DNA from 3 places in the Shewanella psychrotolerans genome. Region 3 is predicted to be linked to each of the others. Evidence: predicted binding sites of a transcription regulator. Region 3 holds the regulator's gene; each other region holds the start of a gene.
The links. The regulator LexA, encoded in region 3, represses DNA repair genes until DNA is damaged. The targets are predictions, from matches to a motif close to TACTGTATNNNNATACAGTA.
Positions count from the first base shown of each region.

Region 1: a site for LexA is predicted at 4,336-4,355, ahead of recN (DNA repair protein RecN). Genes of this name have one in related genera too.
Region 2: a site for LexA is predicted at 4,647-4,666, ahead of K0I62_RS09710 (LexA family protein). Genes of this name have one in related genera too.

Region 1 covers NZ_CP080419.1:1,170,141-1,178,187, reverse strand. Annotated here, with positions in the region: gene barA (two-component sensor histidine kinase BarA) at 1-2,312, shown strand, start outside; gene K0I62_RS05220 (YjaG family protein) at 2,305-2,904, shown strand; gene K0I62_RS05215 (hypothetical protein) at 2,911-3,144, shown strand; gene K0I62_RS05210 (AEC family transporter) at 3,316-4,263, shown strand; gene recN (DNA repair protein RecN) at 4,376-6,037, shown strand; gene K0I62_RS05200 (hypothetical protein) at 6,295-7,428, shown strand; gene pyrB (aspartate carbamoyltransferase) at 7,817-8,047, shown strand, end outside.
Region 2 covers NZ_CP080419.1:2,191,255-2,199,301, reverse strand. Annotated here, with positions in the region: gene K0I62_RS09730 (hypothetical protein) at 479-814, shown strand; gene K0I62_RS09725 (hypothetical protein) at 950-1,819, shown strand; gene K0I62_RS09720 (hypothetical protein) at 1,920-2,777, shown strand; gene K0I62_RS09715 (Y-family DNA polymerase) at 2,970-4,223, opposite strand; gene K0I62_RS09710 (LexA family protein) at 4,229-4,636, opposite strand; gene K0I62_RS09705 (endonuclease/exonuclease/phosphatase family protein) at 4,927-5,697, shown strand; gene K0I62_RS09700 (hypothetical protein) at 5,767-6,018, shown strand; gene K0I62_RS09695 (class I SAM-dependent methyltransferase) at 6,079-7,809, shown strand; gene K0I62_RS09690 (hypothetical protein) at 7,935-8,047, shown strand, end outside.
Region 3 covers NZ_CP080419.1:121,560-129,606, reverse strand. Annotated here, with positions in the region: gene K0I62_RS00595 (MFS transporter) at 1-1,221, opposite strand, end outside; gene K0I62_RS00590 (GNAT family N-acetyltransferase) at 1,403-1,864, opposite strand; gene cysQ (3'(2'),5'-bisphosphate nucleotidase CysQ) at 1,857-2,669, opposite strand; gene nudE (ADP compounds hydrolase NudE) at 2,721-3,266, opposite strand; gene yrfG (GMP/IMP nucleotidase) at 3,365-4,033, shown strand; gene lexA (transcriptional repressor LexA) at 4,157-4,774, shown strand; gene K0I62_RS00565 (cell division inhibitor SulA) at 4,771-5,280, shown strand; gene coxB (cytochrome c oxidase subunit II) at 5,675-7,237, shown strand; gene ctaD (cytochrome c oxidase subunit I) at 7,247-8,047, shown strand, end outside.

The sequences.
Region 1 (8,047 bases), 1.0 Mb from region 3:
CCGCAAGGCTTGGCTACATCGCGGTATTAATAAATAAAGAAAACGCCCTGTTAGAGCAGCATCGCGCGGCAGTGGCAGCATTTATCATAGTCTTGATAGGTGTACAGCTTAATCTGTTGTTTACGTTCAGATTAGTTAAAAACGTCACCCAGCCCATTACCGATATGGTCAGGGTGGTAGCTAAGATCCGCGAAGGTAAACTCGATAATCGTGTCGACGGCAATCTTATTGGTGAGCTGGACCTGCTAAAACGGGGGATCAACGCCATGGCCAGCTCGCTGTCAGATTATCATGAAGAGATGCAGCAGAATATCGATCAAGCCACGTCGGACCTGCGTGAAACCCTTGAACAGATTGAAATTCAAAACGTCGAATTAGATCTTGCTAAAAAGCGTGCCCTAGAAGCCAGTCGCATTAAGTCAGAATTCTTAGCCAACATGTCTCACGAACTTCGCACACCACTCAATGGCGTGATTGGTTTTGCCAAACAGTTGTTAAAAACGCCTTTACACTCCAGTCAACAAGACTACATAAAGACCATTGAAAAAAGTGCGACAAATCTTTTAGGGATCATTAATGACATTCTCGATTTCTCCAAACTGGAAGCGGGAAAAATGGTGCTTGAGAACATGCCGTTTGCGCTGCGTGAAATAGTCGAAGACACCATTTCATTGCTGGCCAATAGTGCTAAAGAGAAAAAGCTCGAGCTAGTGATCGATATCGAACCGACGATTAATGATAATGTCTCTGGCGATTCGCTGCGAGTGGGGCAAGTGATCACTAACCTCGTGGGAAATGCGATTAAATTTACCGATAGCGGTAGCGTTCACCTAAAAATGCGTCTCACGGATGAAGAGCCAGAAAAGATCACAATCCGCTGTGAGATCACCGATACAGGGATCGGAATCGATAAACACCACCAAAATCAACTTTTCCAAGCTTTTGGTCAGGCGGACTCCTCTATCTCTCGCCGCTTTGGTGGCACCGGTCTTGGGCTGATCATTACCAAACGCCTCATTAATCAGATGGGTGGACAAATCGGCTGTATATCGAGTCCAAATAAAGGTTCCACCTTCTGGTTTACGCTGCCATTAAAACTCAGTCAATACCCCATTAGTCAGGCATTGGAAACCGATAAGCTTAGACATAAATCGATCATGCTGTTTGAACCCAAAGAGCTTTCGCGAACGGTTCACGGAAACCTGTTCGAACACTGGAAAATGAACGTTACCAATGTGACGACCCTAGAACAATTAGCAAAGATCACCCAAGATCCACGGTCCCACTTCGATTACGCCATGATTAGCTGTAATGAGTTGGCAGAGAGTCCATCTTTAGCTGAAATCCTAAACGGTATTCGTAAAGTAAGCGACTACTCACTCTATCTGTGCAACAGCAATGACAGCACAGCCAAAATGAGCATGATTCAACCTAGCGTCGATAAGGTAATGTATGCCCCTATAGGTGAACGCTCCCTAGCAGTGGCCCTGATCAATCCACATAAGGCGACGATGGAATCACTGCCCTTTAGCGACACAGTCGAAAAGGACTTAAGTCGAGAACCTATGAATGTTTTGGCGGTAGATGACAACCTGGCTAACCTAAAACTTATCGACACGCTATTGCGTGAACTCGTTACTCAAGTAACTGTGGCCGATAATGGTCAAAAAGCCGTAGATATCGCCAAGACGCGTAGTTTTGATCTGATCTTTATGGATATTCAGATGCCAGGCACCGACGGTTTTAGCGCAACCAAACAGATCAGAGAACATTCGGTTAACCGCAACACGCCAATCATCGCGGTAACGGCACATGCGATAGCCGAAGAACGTGAGCGCATAAATCAAAGTGGTATGGATGGTTATCTGCCCAAGCCTATCGACGAAGCAGCACTCAAAAGTGTCATTAGTCGATGGAAGACCCGGCCTAAGTTCACCCATTTCGATCAGCATACGCTCAACTGGGAGTTATGCCTAACCCAAGCGAATCAGAAAGCGGATCTTGCACTCGAGATGCTACAGATGCTTTTAGATTCGATGCCAGAGACACGAAATAATCTGTCTCAGGCGTTAGATATGCTAGACAACGAAGCTATGCTGACACATGTGCATAAACTGCATGGTGCCAGTTGTTACTGCGGCGTGCCGACTACCCAACGACTTTGCCGTGAAATTGAGCTATCTCTCAAGAAAAATGGCTGCGTCGAAGAGGTGGAACCTGAAATACTAGAGTTACTTGATGAGCTTTCTAAGGTAGAATCTGCCGCTAACCAAGTAATATCCCAGTTATCTATGGATGTGATCGATGAGTAATAAACCAGGGTTCTTCAAACGATTAAAAGCATTAGAACTTGAACAAAAGAAGTTGTTTGCTATCGCGCTTTGTCAACGCATGTACCCCAACTATCTACTGTTTAGCGAAGTGTGTGAGTTTGGAGATCCACAAGTACTCGATACCGTACTAAACTTGTTGTGGCAATCGATGTACGACAAAAAGTTAAAACTTAATATCGATATCTATTTAGAGCGCCTCGATCTCAATACCCCTGAACCAAGTGATTTTGATGCTTATGGCGTTTATCCTGCGATGGATGCGGCCGTAGCCCTCACCTCTTTGCTTAGCGCGCTACAGAGTAAAGTAGAAGACGACATTACCAATATCAGCAAGCTGTCATCAAGCACTGTGGCGAACTATATCGAAGCCACGGTAGAAGAAGAGATGGACGAGCAAGCACTTGACGATTTCATCTTTAACCACGAAGTGATGATCGAAGAGAAAGAGTTGCAATCTTCTCTACTGGAAATCATCGAAGATAATCCCAAATTGACCGCCGATTTCGTTAAATCGCTACGTAAAGAGATCATCGAATCTGGCGTATCTAATATCGGGATCACCGCTGCTTAATCGATAATGAGAAAACTCATATATCAAGGTCATGTGTTAACCAATCTTGATGGATTAACCGATTCTTGGGTATTGATCATAGGGGAGCAGAGACGTACAGACTCCCTATTTGAACTAAGACGCCAAATCCAGTTCTTTGAAGAGTTAGGCGTGCTACCGCAATCCAAGCTTGAATTAAACAGTGATGCGCAAACAAACGTTACAGAAAAACCGCGCCCTAAACTTCCCGGTAAAAAGTAAAAAACCAAAGACGCCAAGAATAAATTAACCAATAAGCACCGTTAATCCCCTTATTACTCATTAGTGATTAACGTGCATCATGTGACCTCTATTAGACTTTTGCGCAATAGCAGCAGCTTCACTAGTTATGCTAGTTTCGGTGGCCGTACAGTTTAAGGATAAATTTGTCGTATGTGGCCTATCCTAACCCCACTTTTTATCGTCTTTGGTATTATGTTAACTGGCTTTGTGATGCAAAAAAGTCGCATTCTCCCCATAGATACTGATAACGTGCTCAACCAATACGTCTACTACATAGCATTTCCTGCGATAATGCTTATTGTACTGGCCGAGACGCCTATAGAGCAGATCGCCAACTGGGGCTTCATCGCGGGCTATGGCGTTGCGATGGCAATCATTTATCTTTTAACCACCTTACTTTCTTTATGGCGCGACAAAAATAAGCGAGATATCGCCGCAATTCGCTCGCTTAACACCACCTTTGGCAATACCTCGTTTATCGGCATTCCTTTAATGATGATGCTCTATCCTGGCGATCAGCTGGCACTGGCCGCGGCAGCGATAGCCAGCCTGCTATCTGTAACCGTATTTGCCATAGTGTTAGCGCAACTCGCCCTATATCAAGGACAAACTCAAAGCGCATTAAAAACGGTCACCTTAGCCCTATTGCAAAATCCAATCATTATAGGAAGCTTAATCGGCGTTGGGATCTCTGCCTCACATATCGAACTATATCCGCCAATAAGCGGGATTATTCGCCAATTTGGTATGACCTCCAGCCCTTGTGCCCTATTTGCGATTGGCATGGTGCTGTGTAAGGCCAACCAACAACAGGGACGTAACGCTAACCATAAAAGCTCAACTGCCACAGAGTTGGCTATGCTTAACTTGTTCAAGTTATTGCTACAACCATTGGTGGTCTACTTACTATTCAGAGCATTTGGCGTCGGTAATGAGCTGTTAAAGATGGGGGTGATTCTAGCCGCCCTGCCAACGGCGGCAAGTGTTTACCTGCTGTCACACAGATACCAAGTCAATGCCACTGTTAGCGCACAAAATATCAGTTTAGGAATTGTGCTCAGCTTTGCCGTATTACCTTTGCTTGATCAGCTTTTATAGTTAGCATGAAAAAGTGTGCTAAAAATAAGTTTAAAAAGCACACAGGTATTTACTGTATAAAAAATCAGTATATACTGTGCATTAATACAGTACTTTGTAAAAGGATGTCATCATGCTTTGTCAGCTCAGCATCAATAACTTTGCCATTGTCCGCTTCTTAGAACTCGACTTTAAAACCGGCATGACCAGTATCACAGGTGAAACTGGCGCTGGTAAATCTATCGCGATAGATGCCTTAGGCTTATGCCTAGGTAATCGCGCCGATGCCAATACCGTCAGACCTGGTGCCACCAAAGCAGAGGTTAGCGCCCGTTTCTCTTTAGTCGATATTCCCCTAGCAAAACGCTGGCTTGAAGATAATGATCTCGAGCTTGACGACGAGTGTATTTTACGCAGAACCATTAGCAGCGATGGACGTTCACGTGCATACGTCAACGGAAACCCCGTCCCACTCAATCAGATGCGCGCCTTAGGCCAACTGCTTATCGGCATTCACGGACAACACGCTCACCACGCCATGCTTAAAAGTGAGCATCAACTCACACTGCTAGACAGCTATGCCAACCATAGGATGTTATTAGATAGCGTGAGTGCCAGCTATCAACGCTACAAGCTGATAGACAAAGAGCTAAAGCAGCTACAGCAATCACAACATGAACGCATTGCTCGCAAACAGTTACTGCAATATCAAGTAGAAGAGCTTAACGAGTTTGATTTAGGTGAAACTGAATTTGAAGAAATAGAAGCAGAGCACAAGAAACTCGCCAATGGCACAGCCTTAGTGCAAGCCTGTCAACACACGCTATTTCTATTGCAAGACAATGAACAAGGCGCTGTCGAATCGGTACTCAATATGGCAATTGATCACGCCCAAGAGTTAGAAGGCTATGATCCGGCGCTTAACAACATTGGCAATATGCTTAACGATGCGCTCATCCAAGTACAAGAAAGCAGTAGCGAGCTACAACGTTACCTCGATGGCTTAGAGCTCGACCCTGATCATTTTGCGTATCTAGAACAACGCTTATCTAAGATTATGCAATTGGCACGAAAACATCACGTAAGCGCCAAAGCGCTGTATCAGCATCACCAAGACTTAAGCCTAGAACTAAGCACACTAGATTCTGATGAAGAGAAGCTGCAAGAGATTGAGGAGCAGTTAGAAAGCTGCAAACAAGGGTTTATCGCCCATGCTAAAAAGCTCAGTCAAAGCCGTAGCCGTTACGCGAAAGAACTCGATAAACAGGTGACCCAGTCGATTCATGAACTCAGCATGCCTAAGGGGAAATTTGTTATCGATGTTCGCTTTAATGAAGAGATCATGTCACCCAATGGCTGTGACACAATCGAGTTTCAAGTCACAACCAATCCCGGACAACCGCTACAAGCTATCTCGAAAGTGGCCTCCGGTGGCGAGCTGTCGCGTATTGGCCTTGGCATTCAAGTGATCACCGCTAAGAAAGTAGCCACACCGACCCTAATATTCGATGAAGTTGATGTCGGAATCTCAGGACCAACAGCAGCGGTCGTCGGTAAAATGCTGCGCTCACTTGGCGAATCGACCCAAGTCCTATGTGTAACCCACTTACCGCAAGTTGCAGGCAATGGTCATCAACATATGTTTGTGAATAAACAGAGTAAAGCAGGCCAAACCGAAACCTCTATGGTGCCGCTGGATAAGAACCAACGTATCGAAGAGCTAGCCAGATTATTGGGCGGAGATACCATTACCAATAACACCCTCGCTAACGCAAAAGAGTTACTCCAAGGCTGATCTTCTGCCTGCCAATGACTCCCATAAAGCGAAGGAACTCCCTTCGCTTTTTCATATATTATTTTATGATTTTTAGGCGGGCTTATACCTGTCAGTATAACGATGTGCTCGCTCTGCTATTGAGAGGGAGCTTCCTCAATATGCAAGCTTGTTGTTGGCAATGATTAAAGACAGCTAAACCTAAGGGATGGTTCGCTAGCTAGTTTGCTGTTAGACTGATTAATCAATAATAAAATCAGCAGTTAAAGGCTCTATTCATGCATCATTTTTTCCATGCTCTAAAATGGATTTTAATCACACTACTGCTTATTCCGGTCAGTTTTTATCTCATCGTTGTTCTGATTAATATTAAAGATGAAGCGCCATCAGAGCAGGCAAAAACCTATCTTACCGAGATAGAGAACATCAATAGTAATCTGGCAAATAATCTCGAAAACAACGCCTACCTATTTGCATTAGGTTTTGATGTCGCTAAAGATCTCTCACCACTCGATATTGGCATTAAGCGCTTCGAACAAATACAAAGTCAGGGAAAAGCTAAAAAATATAAAGTGGCTGCTTTTAAAAAGCCTCAACTACCAATAGATGAATGTCTCAACAAAGATGATTTTGTCTCAGCTTGCAAAACGGCACTAAATAAAGATGGTCATATCCAGCTTGATGAATACCTATGGTTGCTCGAACGCTACCAGCAGTTACTCAATATTGGCACTTGGCAAGATGACACCAACTTCAGCACTTTTTCAGAATCGACGCCTTTTTCCAGCCTGTTAATCGCACAAAAGCTCTATCTACTTAATCTGTATGCGAATACAAACCATATAGAGACCTCGCTGATTATTGATGCCATCAATAGAGATATGCGCTTTTGGCAACAAATATCTGCTGATACTCATATTTTAATAACTAAAATGATCAGCAACAGCGCCATAGAAATGAACATGAAGTTGGGGGAGATCATTATCACTCAGCTATCTAAGCAAGAAGCGCGATCATCACTACCACAAAGCTGGCTAGAGGCGGTGTCGCCAAAAATACTCTCACTCAATAAGGTAAAAATCGGAGAATGGAGCTACTTTATAAAAATAACTCAAGCGACCCAAGTCATCGATGATTCCGCCGACATAGCAACCAAATTAGCAGAGTGGTTACTATTGCCATTAATGCAACATCAGGATACGGCCAATCGCTACGCAGCCATACTGGCTGGCACATCCCCGTTAAAAGAGTGCCCTAGAACGCTATCGTTAGATGTGATAAGCCAATACGTTTATAACCCCATGGGCAAATTTATACTCTGTTCAGGCATACCTTCATTTAAACGGTATCAAGAAAGCCTTGATAAGCTGGAATCTAAAAGAGCAAGTCTTGTAGAGAGATTGCAGCAATAACAACCGCCTTAGTTATAGCTGTTCATAATGGTACGGCTGCACCGTGGCTGACGAAATGACGAGATAATGCAAACGCTTGCGATCACAAGAAATGGGCGTATAATCCCACGGGATTTTTCAAAACAGAGAGAAAAAATGAACCAAGCAGTTAAGTACAACTTGACTCATTATCGTCGAGTATCGGCGTTGGTTTTACCTTTCTGTTTTTCGATTTCAAAAAAATGCCTCCTTGTTTAAGGGGGCTTTTTTTTATCTGCTTTTTACGTAAAAGCAGACTGTTTTAAACCGTTATCGACAGAGTATATTCATTGCACAACTTGAATATAAACCTAGCTGATAAGTTTAAAACCCTTTGTATCCGTTATCTATAATATAGGAAAGAGAAGCCATGGCGAACTCCTTGTTTCAAAAACACATCATATCCATTCCGGAATTAAGCCGAAGTGAACTTGAACTTATCGTTGAAACTGCCGGAAAACTTAAAGCAGAGCCAAATCCAGAACTATTAAAAAATAAAGTCGTGGCTTGCTGTTTCTTTGAACCATCAACACGTACTCGCCTCTCTTTCGAAACCGCAATACAACGCCTCGGCGGAACAGTGATTGGTTTTGATAACAGC
Region 2 (8,047 bases), 2.1 Mb from region 3:
TAATGCAAAAATTCTAATATAGGACATTTGCTAAAGTGACGTTACCTTGAGGCGGACATGATTGACCAGCCACATTTAAGCTGGTCGTGCGCTTGCAATACGAGAAGTAACCCGAAAAACTAGAATGATTTATAGATCGTAACTCGGAAATGTCCAACTTCTAGCTATGCCTCTCAGAAGTAATAGATCCAAATTTAGGCAAAGCTTCTACTTCAGAAATGAATCGCCGCTACTATCGTTCAGTTGGAAGTGACAAGGAAGAAACATCTGACTTTGAATTGGTTTGCGCAAGTAATAAAACCATTAAGGAACTAGCCACTACTTTAGATGCCGATTTCTTTGACCGGATCTCCATGCTAATAATCACAATCCCTCCGCTGAGGGTCTGTAGAGAAGACTTACCAGACGACTGGAAAAAATATGGGGAGAAGTAAACATCAATCCGAATTTGCCAAATGACGTGCCGATATCTAGACAATTGAATAAACTATTAGAGCCGTCATTGGCTGGCAATCTTCGAGACCTGAAGAAGCTTGCTTTTATTACCTGTGCATACATGAATAGCTATAGCCCGACTGAAGCACTTTCCAAAGCCATCTGCTCGCTACAAGAGTTTGATAACATTGAGGAGAATGAAGGAACCAAATTTAATTTTGGTGACTTGTCTAATACGACAAAAGATGAATTAGACAAGCTTTTTAAGTATGAGCTAGCAAGGGCTGCGAAACGCCAATTTGGGACTTGGAGTAATGCCGGTAAAAACCTTCAGATTGACCAGAAAACACTACAGAAGTACATGAAAAATGATAGCTGATAACTTTTGCGGACTGATACACTTCTTTAAGTTAATCAAAAATTGCATGAACATTGCATAATGGTTATTACTGAACTATCCTTTTTAATTATAAACTGAATGCTAATTTCATCATAAAAGACAAGGAGTCATGAAATGAATTATTCTAGGAAGATTATTAAGGTCTTCGGAATCATATTAGCAGTTTCATTCTCTATCCAATCAAGCGCTAACAACACTAGTAAAATAACTGGTAACTCACCTGAAACCTTTACTATCGGGAGCATCTCCCTTGGGAATAAAATAGCTGAAATTAAAGCTAGAGAAATAGTGTTAAGCAATGGTGAGATAATACAAACAGGATTAAACGAGAATGTAAATATCGGTAATGCTTTAGATTTTTGTCGCAAGCCTCACCAAGAGCAGATAAATGAATTTAAAAAAACATTCCCTGAAGCTTTTACTAGTAATCTAGGTATAAGCGATTTCTACAAACTGAATTATAAGATTGTTACTCTGCTTGAACCCTATAACGATGTCAATATTTTGTTGAATTCAAATAATAGTATAACAGCTATTACTGTTCGTAAAAAGTATAGTGACGTTGCAGAGGGTGTAGTGATAGATGCAATATTTGATCGCTTTGGTGATCCAAAGTATATTTATAAAAAGAAAAAAGAGATTAAATCAATTATATTCACTGATATCAACTTTAGTGAAGATAAGTTGGATCACATTTGGATAACTGCCTTATATTCAAACATGAACGATTTGCTTCAACTTCTAAATAACTTCTCCAGTATAGAACATAATGACAATATAACCCCATTAAAAGGCAACCACCTATTAATTGTTTCAGCATCCTCCGAGTTCAATAAAGGTGTAGCATTTATGGCAATAAAGGACTACCAACCTTTTTTTGATGAGCTGAGAAGCCTGAGGCGAAAATGTGTAACTGAATTTAAAATCAGACTAGATAAACTAGAGGAAGATACTATAAAAAATGCTAAACCATTTAATTTGTAGTCTATTAGGCTTTGTTGCTTGATTCGGTGAAGAAGAACGAACCGTTAGTAAATCATGGTTGTTTAAAAAAATATAAATTATTTTATGTGGAGAGGTTAAAATGAATTTTTTTAAGTTTTTTTTGTTACTTCAGCTTTTTTTGGCACCATTTGTATTTTCTGAAGCTAAAATGCCCGATAATAAATACTTTAAAATTGGGGGGCATGATAAAATTGAGTTTGGCGATGTATACCTAGGAATGAAAATACCTGTTAATCAGTATTTATCCGGGGATTTTAAGATAGCAGACTTCGAAATTGAAAAGAAGTATTCCATCCCTATAATTAACCTAATGGCAAAAGAATGTTACAAGCACATCCCAAAGGGAGAAAAATACTATGCTTTCAACAGAAATCATGAATATAATTTTAAAATAAACACTTGGATCAAGAATAAGTTCCCCATCAAGAGTATTATACTCAACAATGCACGTAATAATATACCTGCAAAAAAAAGATATGTACATGAGTTGATTTTAAATTCAGAAGATCGTGTTGTATACATGAAGTCTAAACGTGTGTTTAAGGGAGCCTTATCCCAAGCGGAATTATTATCTGCAATAAAAAATCAGTTTGGACAATCTTTGAGTGACCCATATAAACGACAATCAGCAACCGCTGTTTATGCATACTACTTGTATGATGAATATTTTTTATCGAAGAGTAGTAAACTTCTACAATTTAATGATTCATTAGTTTCACGAGTTAATGAAGATATTCTTGGAAAGAATAGAAATGATGAGGATAGTTATTACATCCAAGCTGTTTCTGTAACGAGGCCACTTATACTATTTAATGCCTATAAGTGGATGCCAATTCGAACTATCCTTGAAGATGGTCTATCTGAATGTAAAAGTGAAATTGAAAAGGCAGCTAATGACATTCTATATCCTAAAAATGAATTTAAAATTGACATTTGATATAGTCGCGAACTCAACGCCAATATAAAACTTATGCAACCATAAAATCTGTTATTTAATGCACATGAATTATATTTGCAAGCCGCGACAACTTACGTCGCACAGGTCTTCATTCGGTGAAGCTTTAGAATTTAGCAAGTAAAAGCTGCATAGCTATTTCTAGACCGAAAGGTTGCGCATTCAATCTATTATTTAGCACTTTATCTTTGGAATGTGTGACCACCGTGTCGTATATTGCGGTGTTAGCAAGTCTCGCTTCATTTGCCATTTCGGGGCTACGCCTTGGCCAGCAACAAAAAGTGAGTCAGTTCCATAACGCGCGTTGATACAATCAAGCGCCACCATTAGCGCGGGACTCTTAGGTTGATTGAATAAATCTCGTTGAAAGTGCTTTTCGCTACATAACTCAACCAGGCCTACGCCAACTTTGTAGTAACGTACCCCTGGCTGAAATCTAAGACTACTGTCACGCACTGCCTTTTCTATCAATTCGCATGTATCATTCGTTGGTAACTCGAGAGGGAGCGTGATTTTAAATCCTGCCGGCCGCTCATCAAACGGTGAGTTACTCGCAAAGACGAGTAACGTTTTGCAAAGGGAACCTTGTTGCCTTGCTTTGGCTGCTGCGATAGCGACATGCTTGGTGATAGCTTGGAGTAGGGATGCCTTATCGGAAATACGGTTACCCATACTCCTCGTTGAAAAAATCTGCTTTTTATCAGCCCTTGCTGCATCCCATCCTTTGCATGGAATGCCATTGAGTTCTCTTACTGTGCGCTCGAGCTCAATACTAAATTGCTGGCGTGCAATACTCGGTTCAAGCCGGGCCAAGTCTAATGCAGTATTGATACGAAGAGCCGCCAGGCGTTTCGCAATACGCTTACCCACTCCCCATACATCTTGAGTCTCCATTTGCTCGAGAATATAACTGCGCTCCTCATCTGTGGTGATAGCACAAACGCCGGCGTAGCCTGGTAGGTGTTTAGCCGCATGGTTTGCTACTTTGGCTAGTGTGAGTGTTTCTCCTATACCTACACACACCGGCAACCTTGCTTCTTTCCATACGGCTCTGCGGATTTTATGACCGTGAGATATTAGACAGGGGATAGCCGGGTAAAGGTTTCTGAAAGATAAAAATGACTCATCAATACTATAAATGTGTTGCTCAGGCGCAAACCGACCAATAACTTCCATCATGGCGGCAGAAAGAGAGCCGTATAGCTCATAGTTGGATGACAGAGCAATCACGCCTTTCTGCTGACATAATGACTTTACCTGAAAGTAGGGGACGAACTTGCTTATCCCCGCTTCCTTAGCCTGCCGATTAGCCGCGACAATACACCCATCGTTATTACTGAGCACCACTATTGCCTTTCCACGCCATTCGGGACGAAATACCTGTTCAGCGCTGCAGTAAAAGGAATTAGCGTCGACCAAAGCGAACAAGGTTATTAACTCCTGCTCAGTATCGAGCTTTGCCTGTGACAGCGAATTGAACGAATCACCACGCCCTCAATAGTAAAAGAGTCATGCTCAAAAATAGGTGTGTTCATATGAAAGTCGTTCGCAGATATCAACTGCCTGTTGACTGTATCAATGATTTTGCAAACGAAGCAGCCATTGTAATTCGCAACGATAATGTCTTGGTTTTTGACGGTTACATGCCTATCCACAATGAGGATATCCTGGTCAAAGATGCCAACGCCTTGCATTGAGTCGCCACTTGCCTGGCCGATAAAGGTGGCGCTTGGGTGTTCAATAAGCAACTCATCGAGGCTTAATGGCAACTGTTTATAGTCCGTTGCTGGGGACTCAAAGCCGGTTATCCCGGCACTGGCTAAAATGGGTATGACTTTCATTTCTTACTGACACTGTTTATTTATACAGTATTTTAGCTGAATTTAATTTTTTGGCAATATTCGGAAGCTTTCCTTGTACATGCTACAGCTCGATTCAACGAAAGGTCACTACCTGTTTTGATTTTTACCAACCAAATAGCCCTACACCAAAGTCCGCTAGTGTGCCGATTTTGCTAGCTTTTTACAGCAAATTTATTTAGCGTACTAAAGAGGCACATCAAGTGTCGGCGAGATATGAAACCATGGGTTGATCTTTCAATCGCTGTAATGTCATAAACATGGAGGTTTGTATGAATAGGGTGTACGCGGGCTTAATACGCCGAATCGCATTAGCTTTGGCTTTTACCGTGTTCACGCCTAGTGCCATTGGTCACAGTGGTGCAAAAGATGAAAATGGTGGCCACCTTGACAGGTCAACCCGTACATATCATTGCCATACCCAAGACTGTCTGCTCCCACTTAATGGCTTAGAAGCAACTAATTACCTTTCGATTGTGTCTTTCAATATTCAATTTTTGGGTAACTTTAAAGACCGCGATGATAAAGCGTTAGCTCAACTATTAGCGAATGAGGATATCGTCGTCATTCAAGAGCTTGTTGCCCCGCCTTACGATGGTACCTTTCCAGATAACACGCCATACAAGCCTGATGTTGAAGCTCGCCGATTTTTTGAAGCAATGTCGTCATATGGGTTTGATTACATTCTGTCAGAAGAGGACACAGGCACAAATGACACCATTCACCTTAATAGTGCTGCAACTGAATGGTTTGTCACGTTTTTTAAACCAGACAAAGTGCAATATGAACCAAGCTTGCCTAATGGGTTCTTGGCGGACGACCGCTCGAATAACGATAAGTACGAGCGCGTCCCTTACGCTAGCACGTTTAAAGCAAAAGCGACGGGGGATGACTTTGTCCTGATATCTGTCCATCTACAACCAGGAACGAGCAAGAAGGATGAGGCGCGTCGTAAAGGTGAGCTATTGGAAGTAGCCAAATGGATAGAAGAGAACGATTCAGTTGAACGAGATTTCTTTGTATTAGGCGACATGAACTTCTAAGACTGCGATGAAATATCGACGATTTTACCCGACGCCTTGTCTGCACTGAATGCAGGGGGTAGTTGTCTCATGACCAACACTAACGTTAATAGTCCTCGGCCGTATGACAATGTCATTTATCCGACCTCAAATACAAGTAGTTTGTTTTTGGGCGGGCAGTTTGAAGTCATCGACTTAATAGATGAGATGGAAGATGACTGGTTTGAGGATTTTACGACTCCATACCCAGGATCGCCGTACAACCACAATGCATTCAGGGCTCGGTATTCAGACCATCATCCGGTTCGTTTTAAAGTCGTGCTAACTGGCGATGATGATTGAATTGATAGAGATGAACAAGACAGATTTGGCGACAGTGATGCCCCAAGAAAGTAATGGCTTATGAAAGACTTTTACACTGAGCATGTGAAAGCACTCAGTACCCAATACAACGCACAACGCTTTGAAGATGTGCATCAATCATGGCAAGACTTTTGGCCAAAAGCCGAACAGCGCGTGCTTGATGTCGGGGCTGGCACCGGGCGCGATGCAAAGTGGTTTTCCCATCAAGGCTGCGAAGTATATGCACTTGAACCTAACGATGAAATGCGCGCAGAAGGGAAGCGCTATACCCAATCACACAGTGTGACCTGGCTGAATGATAAGTTACCGGAGTTAAAGAATATTCTTTCATTGGGTATTCAGTTCGACGTTATTCTCGTCAGCGCGGTGTGGATGCATTTGGCTGAGTCCCATCGTCAGCGAGCATTTCGAAAGCTAAGTAACCTTCTAACACCCAATGGAAAGTTGATTATTACACTTCGCCATGGTGGGTTTGATGATGGCCGCGTCAGCTATCCAGTAAGCGTCAGTGAGCAAGAAACACTTGCCAAGATACATGGCTTGCAAGTGGTTCATGTACAGAGCGCGCCCGATAATATGGAGCGGGATACTGTTAACTGGGAAACGGTTGTACTTAATATGCCCGACGATGGTTCGGGAGCACTTCTTAAAATTCGGCATATTTTGGTTAACGACAGTAAAGTCGCAACCTACAAACTCGCGCTCCTGCGGGCATTGGTCCGAATAGCTGATGCGCATCCTGGATGCGTTATAGATAAGACTGACGGTAAAGTGGCGCTTCCATTAGGGCTTGTTTCGCTTTACTGGACTAAACAGTATCACCGCCTTCTATGTTACCCGCTGAAACAGGCCAATGATAATGACTACCATGAAAGTCATAGCGGAATTCAACAAAGCAGCAATAAAACGAAAGGGCTGAGTTTCATCAAAGATAACTGGCACTCTTTGAATAGCCTTCTCCATGCTAATGACTTATCTATCGGCGCGTTGTTTCTCGGCCAAGAGGCCCGAGCAGTAACTGGAACACTCTCTGATTGCGCAGCAACAATACGCGATATGCCGGTTAAGCATTTATGGCACAAAGATAAAGCTAACCATTTATTTCAGGTCAATAAGCTAACCGTCCGGAAAAGCGATCGAGTGATAATTGATAGGCAATACCTCGAATCTTTCGGTGAATTCATTCTCGATGAACAGTTTTGGCAAAGTTTAAAGGTGTTTGGAAGTTGGATAGAACCGCTTATTGTGAATCAGTGGATAGGGCTGATGCAAAGTTTCGAGTTGAACAAATCAAGGCAAGTATCACTTGAACAGTACTCTCAAGCACTGCAGTGGGAAGACGCTAGGCATGATACCAGAGTTGTTCGACAGCGCGCAGAAGAGTTGATACGTCAGAAGAGCAGATTGGAGTCCGTATGGAGTGGTAAAGATATTCGTAAAAACTATCACATAGACCACTGCATACCATTTGCTCACTGGCCAAATAACAATTTGTGGAACTTGCTGCCGTCATCGGTAGCTGAAAATCTGCGAAAGAAAGATAGGGTGCCTAGTGCAGCACAATTGCAGCAGTCAAGAAATCGAGTTCTGGATTGGTGGCAAGAGGCCTGGAGTAATGAAAGTGACAGACAGAAATTCATGATTCAAAGTACTATGGCGCTGCCAGGTCTAGCTATAGATACTCATAGCTTTGAAGATGTATTTGAAGCTATGAATTACCAGGTTAAAGGTGTTAAGGGTAAATTCTTGTTAAGTGAATGGCATGCGTAAAAGTAAAATAGGTTAGGGTGTTTAGCTCTTAAATGCCCCATTCAGAGTTTCGAAGGCTGCTGAGCAGCCCTATTTGTCCATTTCTATTGTTCAAGTTTTAGTAGTGCTACAGAGTGACTAGTGTAATGGTAGCGATTCAGTTTGCTGCCGCAAGCATTAAAAAGGGGACGACCTTGGCCGACAAAGATATACAAAAATCAAAAAAACTACCTAAATGGGTCACAGAACATTTCGAAGA
Region 3 (8,047 bases):
GTTAAGTATGGCTAGTAACAAAAATAACTCAGTAATACTCCAGCCAAATCCTTCAAGCAATAGCATCGACAACAGCGCCGAACAGACCATAAAGAGTGCATTAATAATATTATTTGCAGCGATAGCCTGGGCACACTCTCCCTTATCAGCCCGAGACTGAATAAATGAATAAAGGGGGACGATAAACAAGCCACCACTTAAACCAACCATAAACAGGTCAAACATCACCCGATAGTGTTGCTCATTACTTACAAAGCTGCCTAGGCTATAAACCGCTTGCAACTGAGCGGTAGGTTCAGGAATAGCCCACAACATATCGATGCCAAACAAAGTTAATCCCGCTACGCCAAAAGGTAGAATCCCTAACTCCACATGGCCATATGAAAAACGTTCACACACAAACGATCCGACAGCAATACCAATAGAGAATAGCGCCAGTAATAGCGAAACAACGGTAGCGTCAGAATGCAGGTGTAACTTTGCAAAATTAGGAAATTGGGTCAGATAGGTGGCGCCTAAAAACCAAAACCAGCTAATCGCCAGTATCGCCATCCATATACTCGGCGTCTGCTTAACCTTGGCAATACTGCGCCAAGTTCCAGACAAGGGCGTAAAACGAATTCTAATTACCTCACCTTGAGGCGGCAACGCTGGTATAGCCCTGCTAGACAAGTAACCACAAAGCGACAAAACAAAAACAGTGACGGCGGTAATGACAACCCCATGCTCATTGGCAACTAATAAACCAGCGCTTATGGTACCGATTAAAATTGACAAGAAAGTCCCCATTTCAACCCAAGCATTGCCTTTTACCAACTCAGTTTGAGCGAGCGCCTGAGGTAATAAGGAGTATTTTACCGGACCAAAATAGGCGGATTGACTGCCCGTTAAAAACAGTAACACCAGCATAGCCATATAGCTTTGAGAGAGAATTGCCATGGCGGCACAAGACATGATAACCACTTCTAACTGCTTTAACCTGCGTATTAATTTGGCCTTATCCATATTATCGGCGACCATACCAGCATGGGCGGAAAACAAAAAAAACGGTAAAATGAACACTCCCGCAGCAAGGTTTACAAACAGGTTAACGCTAATTGGCAACTCCCCTATCTGGGCATAGGTCACCATGAGTAACAGCACATTTTTGTAGATATTATCGTTTAACGCCCCCAAACACTGAGTCGCAAAATAGGGGAAAAAGCGTTTCGTTAGCAGCATATCAATTCCTTTTGGTATCCCTTTGCAGTTAAGAGCGAGTCAACATGATAGCGGAGCAAATGATCGAGTGTAGTGTCTTGGATAAAAAGCTTATCGTCTAACGCTAAACTGGTAAGTCCATCTATTCCAGTCCAAATCACCCGACGATCCTTTTACTGCAACGTTAAAGAGATACAGCTTACTAAGGCTCTAGATTAAGCAACATCAGCACACGGCATTCACCAGGGCCGAAATAATCCTCCTCGACGCAGTGTTCAATAAAACCTAGGGAGCGATACAGATGTCGTGCAGGATTCGTTGGCGCCACAGTCAGTTTAACTTCTGTAACATGCTTTGGCAGCGATGTGATCGCATCAACAATTAACCGTCTACCGACACCACGCCCTTGGGCAAGCGTGTCGACCACGACTGACAATATCCAAACACATTGAGCTTGCTCACTTGGCGCAACCAAAATATAACCAAGCAAATTATTGTGTTTATCTACCGCTACTTGTAGACCTCTAGGCCAACAGTCGAAGCTCTGACGAAAGAAAAAGTCAGGGTAACCATGATCACCGAAAAGCGATTTTTCAAGAAAATACACCGAATTTAGTTCGCCCTTTTGTATCGGACGAACTGAAAAACAGGTCAGACTATTCACTGATTAATAACTCGTCCCAAGGCAGATGTGTAGAGCCCACGACGATAAAATTGGGATTCTCTAACGTTTCACGTTCATTGTAACTTAACGGCTGCAGTTCAAGATCCATCACCTGACCACCGGCTTCTTCTATAATAATTTGCGCAGCACCTGTGTCCCATTCACCTGTAGGTCCAATGCGAACATAACAATCGGCACGCCCTTCAGCCACTAGGCAACTCTTCAACGCCGCGCCACCCAATACAATCAGTTCACAATGCCTAGATTGATTAAATAACTTCAACACCGAATGCGGATCCTGGCGACGACTGACGGCCAAGCGCAGCGAAGGTGTGTCTGCGTTAGTCAGCTGACGACTAGAGATACGCAGCTCTCCTTTACTCGACCGCTTATACGCTCCCAGTCCCGCAATGGCATAGTAGATCACCTCTGTCATTGGCACATAGACAATCCCCATAATAGGACGATTATGTTCAACGAGTGCAATAATGACCGAGAAGTCTCCACTTCCAGCAATAAATTCCCCAGTGCCATCCAAAGGATCCACTAACCAATAACGCTGCCATTCGGCACGTTCTGAAAGTGGTATATCAGCATCTTCCTCTGATAAAACGGGGATGCCAGGAGTTAATCTATTTAGCGCAGAAGTAATGATCTCATGAGCGGCAAGATCAGCAGAAGTCACAGGCGTATTATCGGCTTTGATCTCTTTATCAAAGCTGCCTTTTAAATAAATATCTTTTATCGCTAGCCCAGCCTCCACGGCAATGGCGATCACCTGTTCCACATAATCTTCTGGCTTCATCACAACTCCAACAGCCTAAACTGGCAATGCATATATGATAATTCTCATTAACTACTTTAGTTTTAGATGTTTCTGGGCCAAAAACAAGGCGCTTACACTTCTAGATTCAGAAAAATCTTCCTGCGACAATAAATCAAACCACTTTGCTAACGGCCAACTAACCACCTCGATTGGCTCAGGCTCATCACCTTCTAGCCGACTCTCATAAAGGTCTTCAGCAAGATAGATCTGCATCTTGCTAGAAAAATAGCCGGGGGCCAAACTTAACTCCATAAGGTGAGTAAGCTTATGGGCGCCGTAACCTATCTCTTCTTGAAGCTCACGATTCGCCGCTTGAACAGGCGTTTCACCAGGATCGACTAAGCCTTTGGGGAAGCCCAGCTCGTAAGAGTGCGTACCCGCAGCATATTCTCGACCCAGCAGCAATTGGTCATCTAGCACAGGAACCACCATAACCGCACCACGATTGTTGCCCTTCATACGCTCATATTGGCGCTCAACCTGATTAGAAAACTTTAGGTGCACTTGTTCAATCTGAAACAGACGGCTCTTGGCAACAACTTCTGCATGTAAAATCTGTGGCTTCTTGTCCGACATGAATGTCCCTGATAAAAATGACGTTTGCTTCACAGTCCAATCTTACTATGATGTGATTAATCCACAACTCTACCGATGGAATTTTTTCAAACCACAATATGTTTCCATGGAATAAGATAGATACAGTGCTACTCGATATGGATGGCACACTACTGGATTTGCATTTTGATAATCACTTTTGGCTCAGCCTAGTGCCTCAAACCCTTAGCCATCAAAAAAACTTGCCAATCGAGCGCGCAAGAACCCTAGTAGAAGCCGCCTATGACAAAGTCTTTGGCACCTTAGAGTGGTATTGTCTCGACTACTGGGAGCGTGAACTCCAACTTGATATCATCGCCTTGCACCGCTCGATTGTCGACAGAATCCAAATGCGCCAAGATAGTATGCCATTTCTAACCGCCTTAGGAGAGCAAGGAAAATCAAGAATACTGGTGACCAATGCCCATCCAAGCAGCCTCGCACTAAAACTTGAACATACTGATTTAGCTGCTGGGCTAGACCATATGCTATCGAGCCATGCAACGGGGTACCCTAAGGAAGCCCCCCAATTTTGGGAGACGCTTTTCACACAATATCAACTCGACCCAAGCCGATGCTTATTCATTGACGATAGTGAGCCGATCTTACAAGCCGCACAAAAAGCAGGTGTTGGTTATCTGCTTGGAATTAAAAACCCCGATAGCCAAAAGCCACTCAAGTCATTTAACGACTTCCCAGCAATCGCAGACTATCACGATCTATTAAATAGCCTTTTAACCAACAGATAAGCATAGGAACAAGTTAAATAAAATGAGATAGCTAATGGTTTTAGGCAAAAAGCTGGTTAATACTTGCACTACCATAAATACTGTATATACTAACAGTTACTGTATGGAAAGACAGGATAGATAATGAGACCACTAACACCCAGACAAGCTGAAATTTTAGAGCTAATTAAGCGCAATATAGCCGACACAGGCATGCCACCTACTCGAGCTGAAATTGCCCACAGATTAGGCTTTAAGAGCGCTAATGCTGCAGAAGAACATTTAAAGGCACTAGCGAAAAAAGGCTGTATAGAGATCATGCCAGGAACATCTCGAGGGATAAAGCTCCCCCAAGAAGATGAACCTGAAGAACTCGGTTTACCGCTAATCGGTCAAGTTGCCGCAGGTGAACCCATACTAGCCCAAGAGCATGTGGAGCAACACTATCAGGTCGATCCAAATATGTTTAGACCCTGTGCGGACTTCCTGCTACGAGTGCGGGGGGACAGTATGAAGAATATTGGCATCTTAGAAGGCGATCTACTTGCTGTACATAAAGTTGAACAAGCACGTAATGGACAAGTCGTCGTCGCTCGAGTTGAAGATGATGTCACGGTTAAGCGTTTTGAAAAGAAAGGCAACACCGTGTATTTGCATGCCGAAAATGAAGATTACTCACCTATAGTGGTTGATCTCGCTAATCAAAGCCTAAGCATTGAAGGCTTAGCGGTCGGCGTTATTCGCAACGGAGACTGGCAATGAACAATTTAATCGGTAATGCGCCACGTCATCCTGGTCTGTGGGTTGATATAAATAAGCAACTAAAACCATCCCACCCAAATACTATTTCCACCGTGTCAAGCAGCACTCAAGGCAGACAAGAGTTACAAGCGTTAACACCACAGCTAGCTAGATTAAGTCAACAAGGACAATGGGTCGTGCTAATCAGCCCACCGAATATTGGCTATAAACAGATGCTCGCAGATGCAGGGGTTCGTATGGATCGTATTCTACTCGTGCATACCAAAGATGAAGTCGAAGCACTTTGGGCGATGGAAAAAGCACTCACAAGTGGTACATCCAGTGCGGTGATTAGTTGGACTCAATCGCTCGATGCAAGAGATAATCGTCGCTTACAAATCGTCGCCAAAAACACTCGAGCACTGGGTGTCGTTATCGAAGATGCAAATAGTCACTTACCTGTAACAGCCCGTATGCAGGACGATCTAGGCATACAACAAGCCTGTTTATTTAGTTCATTGCATTAATCGATTTACTCCTCCTTTCCATACAAAAGCCCCGCAAGGGGCTTTTTTGTCGCTGTTTTGTTTAGAAAAATAAAATAAAAGTGATCTTGATCAATATTTGAACACCGATTAAGTTAATAGTAGATATCAACGATTATTTGTTATATCCGAACAATTTAGCTGTCGACGCAATTGAGCCCGTGAGAAGTCTTCTCTTGTGTCAATTCGTTGAAATTAGCCTGATATATTCAGCCGTAAGTGCAAGCGTGGTCACCACCAGCAATAACATTTACACCACCAGCGCACTTTGAAGTCATCGTTGCTTTTTTGGGAACCGAAGAGTTTGCATAGAGCCGAGACATACTGTGTGGCTCTTCTTTGTAGTTGCCTTCGCAATTGACAGAGGAGAAGTCTAGTGAAGCAAGTGTTGTATTATTTGCTGGCGTTGCTGTTTACGCCCCCCATACTCGCAGCCGATATGCCCCTCAACATGACAGAAGGGGTTACAGAGATAAGTGGAAGAGTGTTTGGCCTCCACATGACCATTCTCTACATCTGTTGTGCCATAGGCATTGTGGTCTTTGGTGTGATGATCTATTCGATCATCAACCATCGACGCTCTAAAGGTGCCGTTGCCGCCAACTTCCATGAAAGTACTAAAGTCGAAATTGCATGGACCATCGTTCCTTTCGTTATTTTAATCATGATGGCTATTCCAGCAACACAAACCCTGATAGCAATGGAAGACCCCAGCGATGCAGACTTGACCATTAAGATCACGGGTTCCCAATGGAAATGGCATTACAGCTATTTCGATTATGATATCGAGTACTACAGCCTGCTTGCAACGCCAAGAACACAGATAGAAGGTAGTGAAGCCAAAGGCGAGCACTATCTGCTTGAAGTAGATAAACCGCTCGTTCTACCAATTAATAAAAAAGTGCGTTTCTTAATGACTTCAGAGGATGTGATCCATTCATGGTGGGTTCCTGCATTTGCCGTGAAAAAAGATGCCAACCCAGGGTTTATTAACGAGGCTTGGACCCGTATCGATAAACCCGGTACCTACCGAGGTCAATGTGCAGAGCTCTGCGGTAAAGACCACGGCTTTATGCCTATCGTCGTCGAAGTGCTTTCTGAAGCTGATTTTGACAACTGGATACAAGACCAAAAAGCGCAAGCCAGCATTGCAGAGGCTCAAGCAAAAGCCTCTCTGAGCCAGACACTCTCAAAGGAGGAGCTGATGGCTCAAGGCGAGCAAGTTTACATGGCACGCTGTGCAGCCTGCCACCAACCTAATGGTGCGGGTTTACCTGGGGTATTTCCCTCATTAATTGGCAGTCCCATTATCACAGGACCTGTCTCAGATCATATTGACATAGTGTTGCATGGTAAAACGGGGACTGCGATGCAGGCATTTGCTAAGCAGCTAACGGCAACTGAAATTGCTGCCGTTGTCACCTTTGAGCGAAATGCTTGGGGTAACGACTCTGGCGATATTATTCAGGCCGCAGATGTCAGTGGCTCCGAAGAGGCAAGCGCTGCTGCAACGACTGATGCCACCCCAAAGACGCCAACCAACTTACCAGAAAACTCACCAACGACAGAAAACGTAGCGGCTTTAACCGAAGCACCACAAGATTCAAAGGCTGCGGTTTTAGATGACTTAACGATGGAAGAACTTATGTCCATGGGAGAGCAAGTTTATCTCAGCAGTTGCGTTGCTTGTCATCAGGCAACTGGCACTGGACTACCCGGCGCTTTCCCTTCACTTGTGGGTAGTCCTGTCATCAAAGGCCCTGTTTCTGGGCACCTTGATATAGTTATTAATGGTAAGCCTGGCACGGCTATGCAGGCGTTTGGCTCGCAGCTTACGCCACAACAACTTGCTGCAGTGGTGACGTATGAGCGCAATGCATGGGGTAATAACTCGGGTGATGCGGTTCAAGCTACCGATGTTGATGGTCACGGAAAGTAAGGGATTAAAATGAGCACTATTACACAAGATATACCAACCGCTCATGATGATCATCATCATGGTGCACCCAAAGGCCTTATGCGCTGGGTTTTAACCACAAACCACAAAGATATTGGCACGCTTTATTTGTGGTTCAGTTTCATTATGTTTTTAACCGGTGGTGCCATGGCCATGGTGATACGGGCAGAGCTTTTTCAGCCTGGATTACAATTGGTTGAGCCAAACTTTTTCAACCAGATGACCACTGTTCACGGTCTAATTATGGTGTTTGGCGCAGTAATGCCGGCTTTTACTGGGCTTGCTAACTGGTTAATTCCTATGATGATAGGCGCTCCAGATATGGCACTGCCACGAATGAATAATTGGAGCTTTTGGATCTTACCCTTCGCTTTTACCATACTATTAAGCTCGCTATTTATGGAAGGTGGTGGACCCAATTTCGGTTGGACCTTCTATGCACCACTTTCTACAACCTATAGTCCAGATAGCACGGCGCTGTTCGTATTCTCGGTGCACATAATGGGGATCAGCTCGATAATGGGTGCTATTAACGTGATCGTCACTATCGTGAATATGCGTGCACCTGGTATGACATGGATGAAGTTACCTCTATTTGTATGGACATGGCTTATCACTGCATTCTTGTTAATAGCTGTGATGCCTGTGCTCGCAGGAGTGGTCACTATGGTGCTGACGGACAAGTACTTCGGCACCAGCTTCTTCGATGCCGCAGGTGGGGGCGATCCCGTGATGTTCCAACACATATTCTGGTTCTTTGGTCACCCTGAAGTGTACATCATGATCTTACCC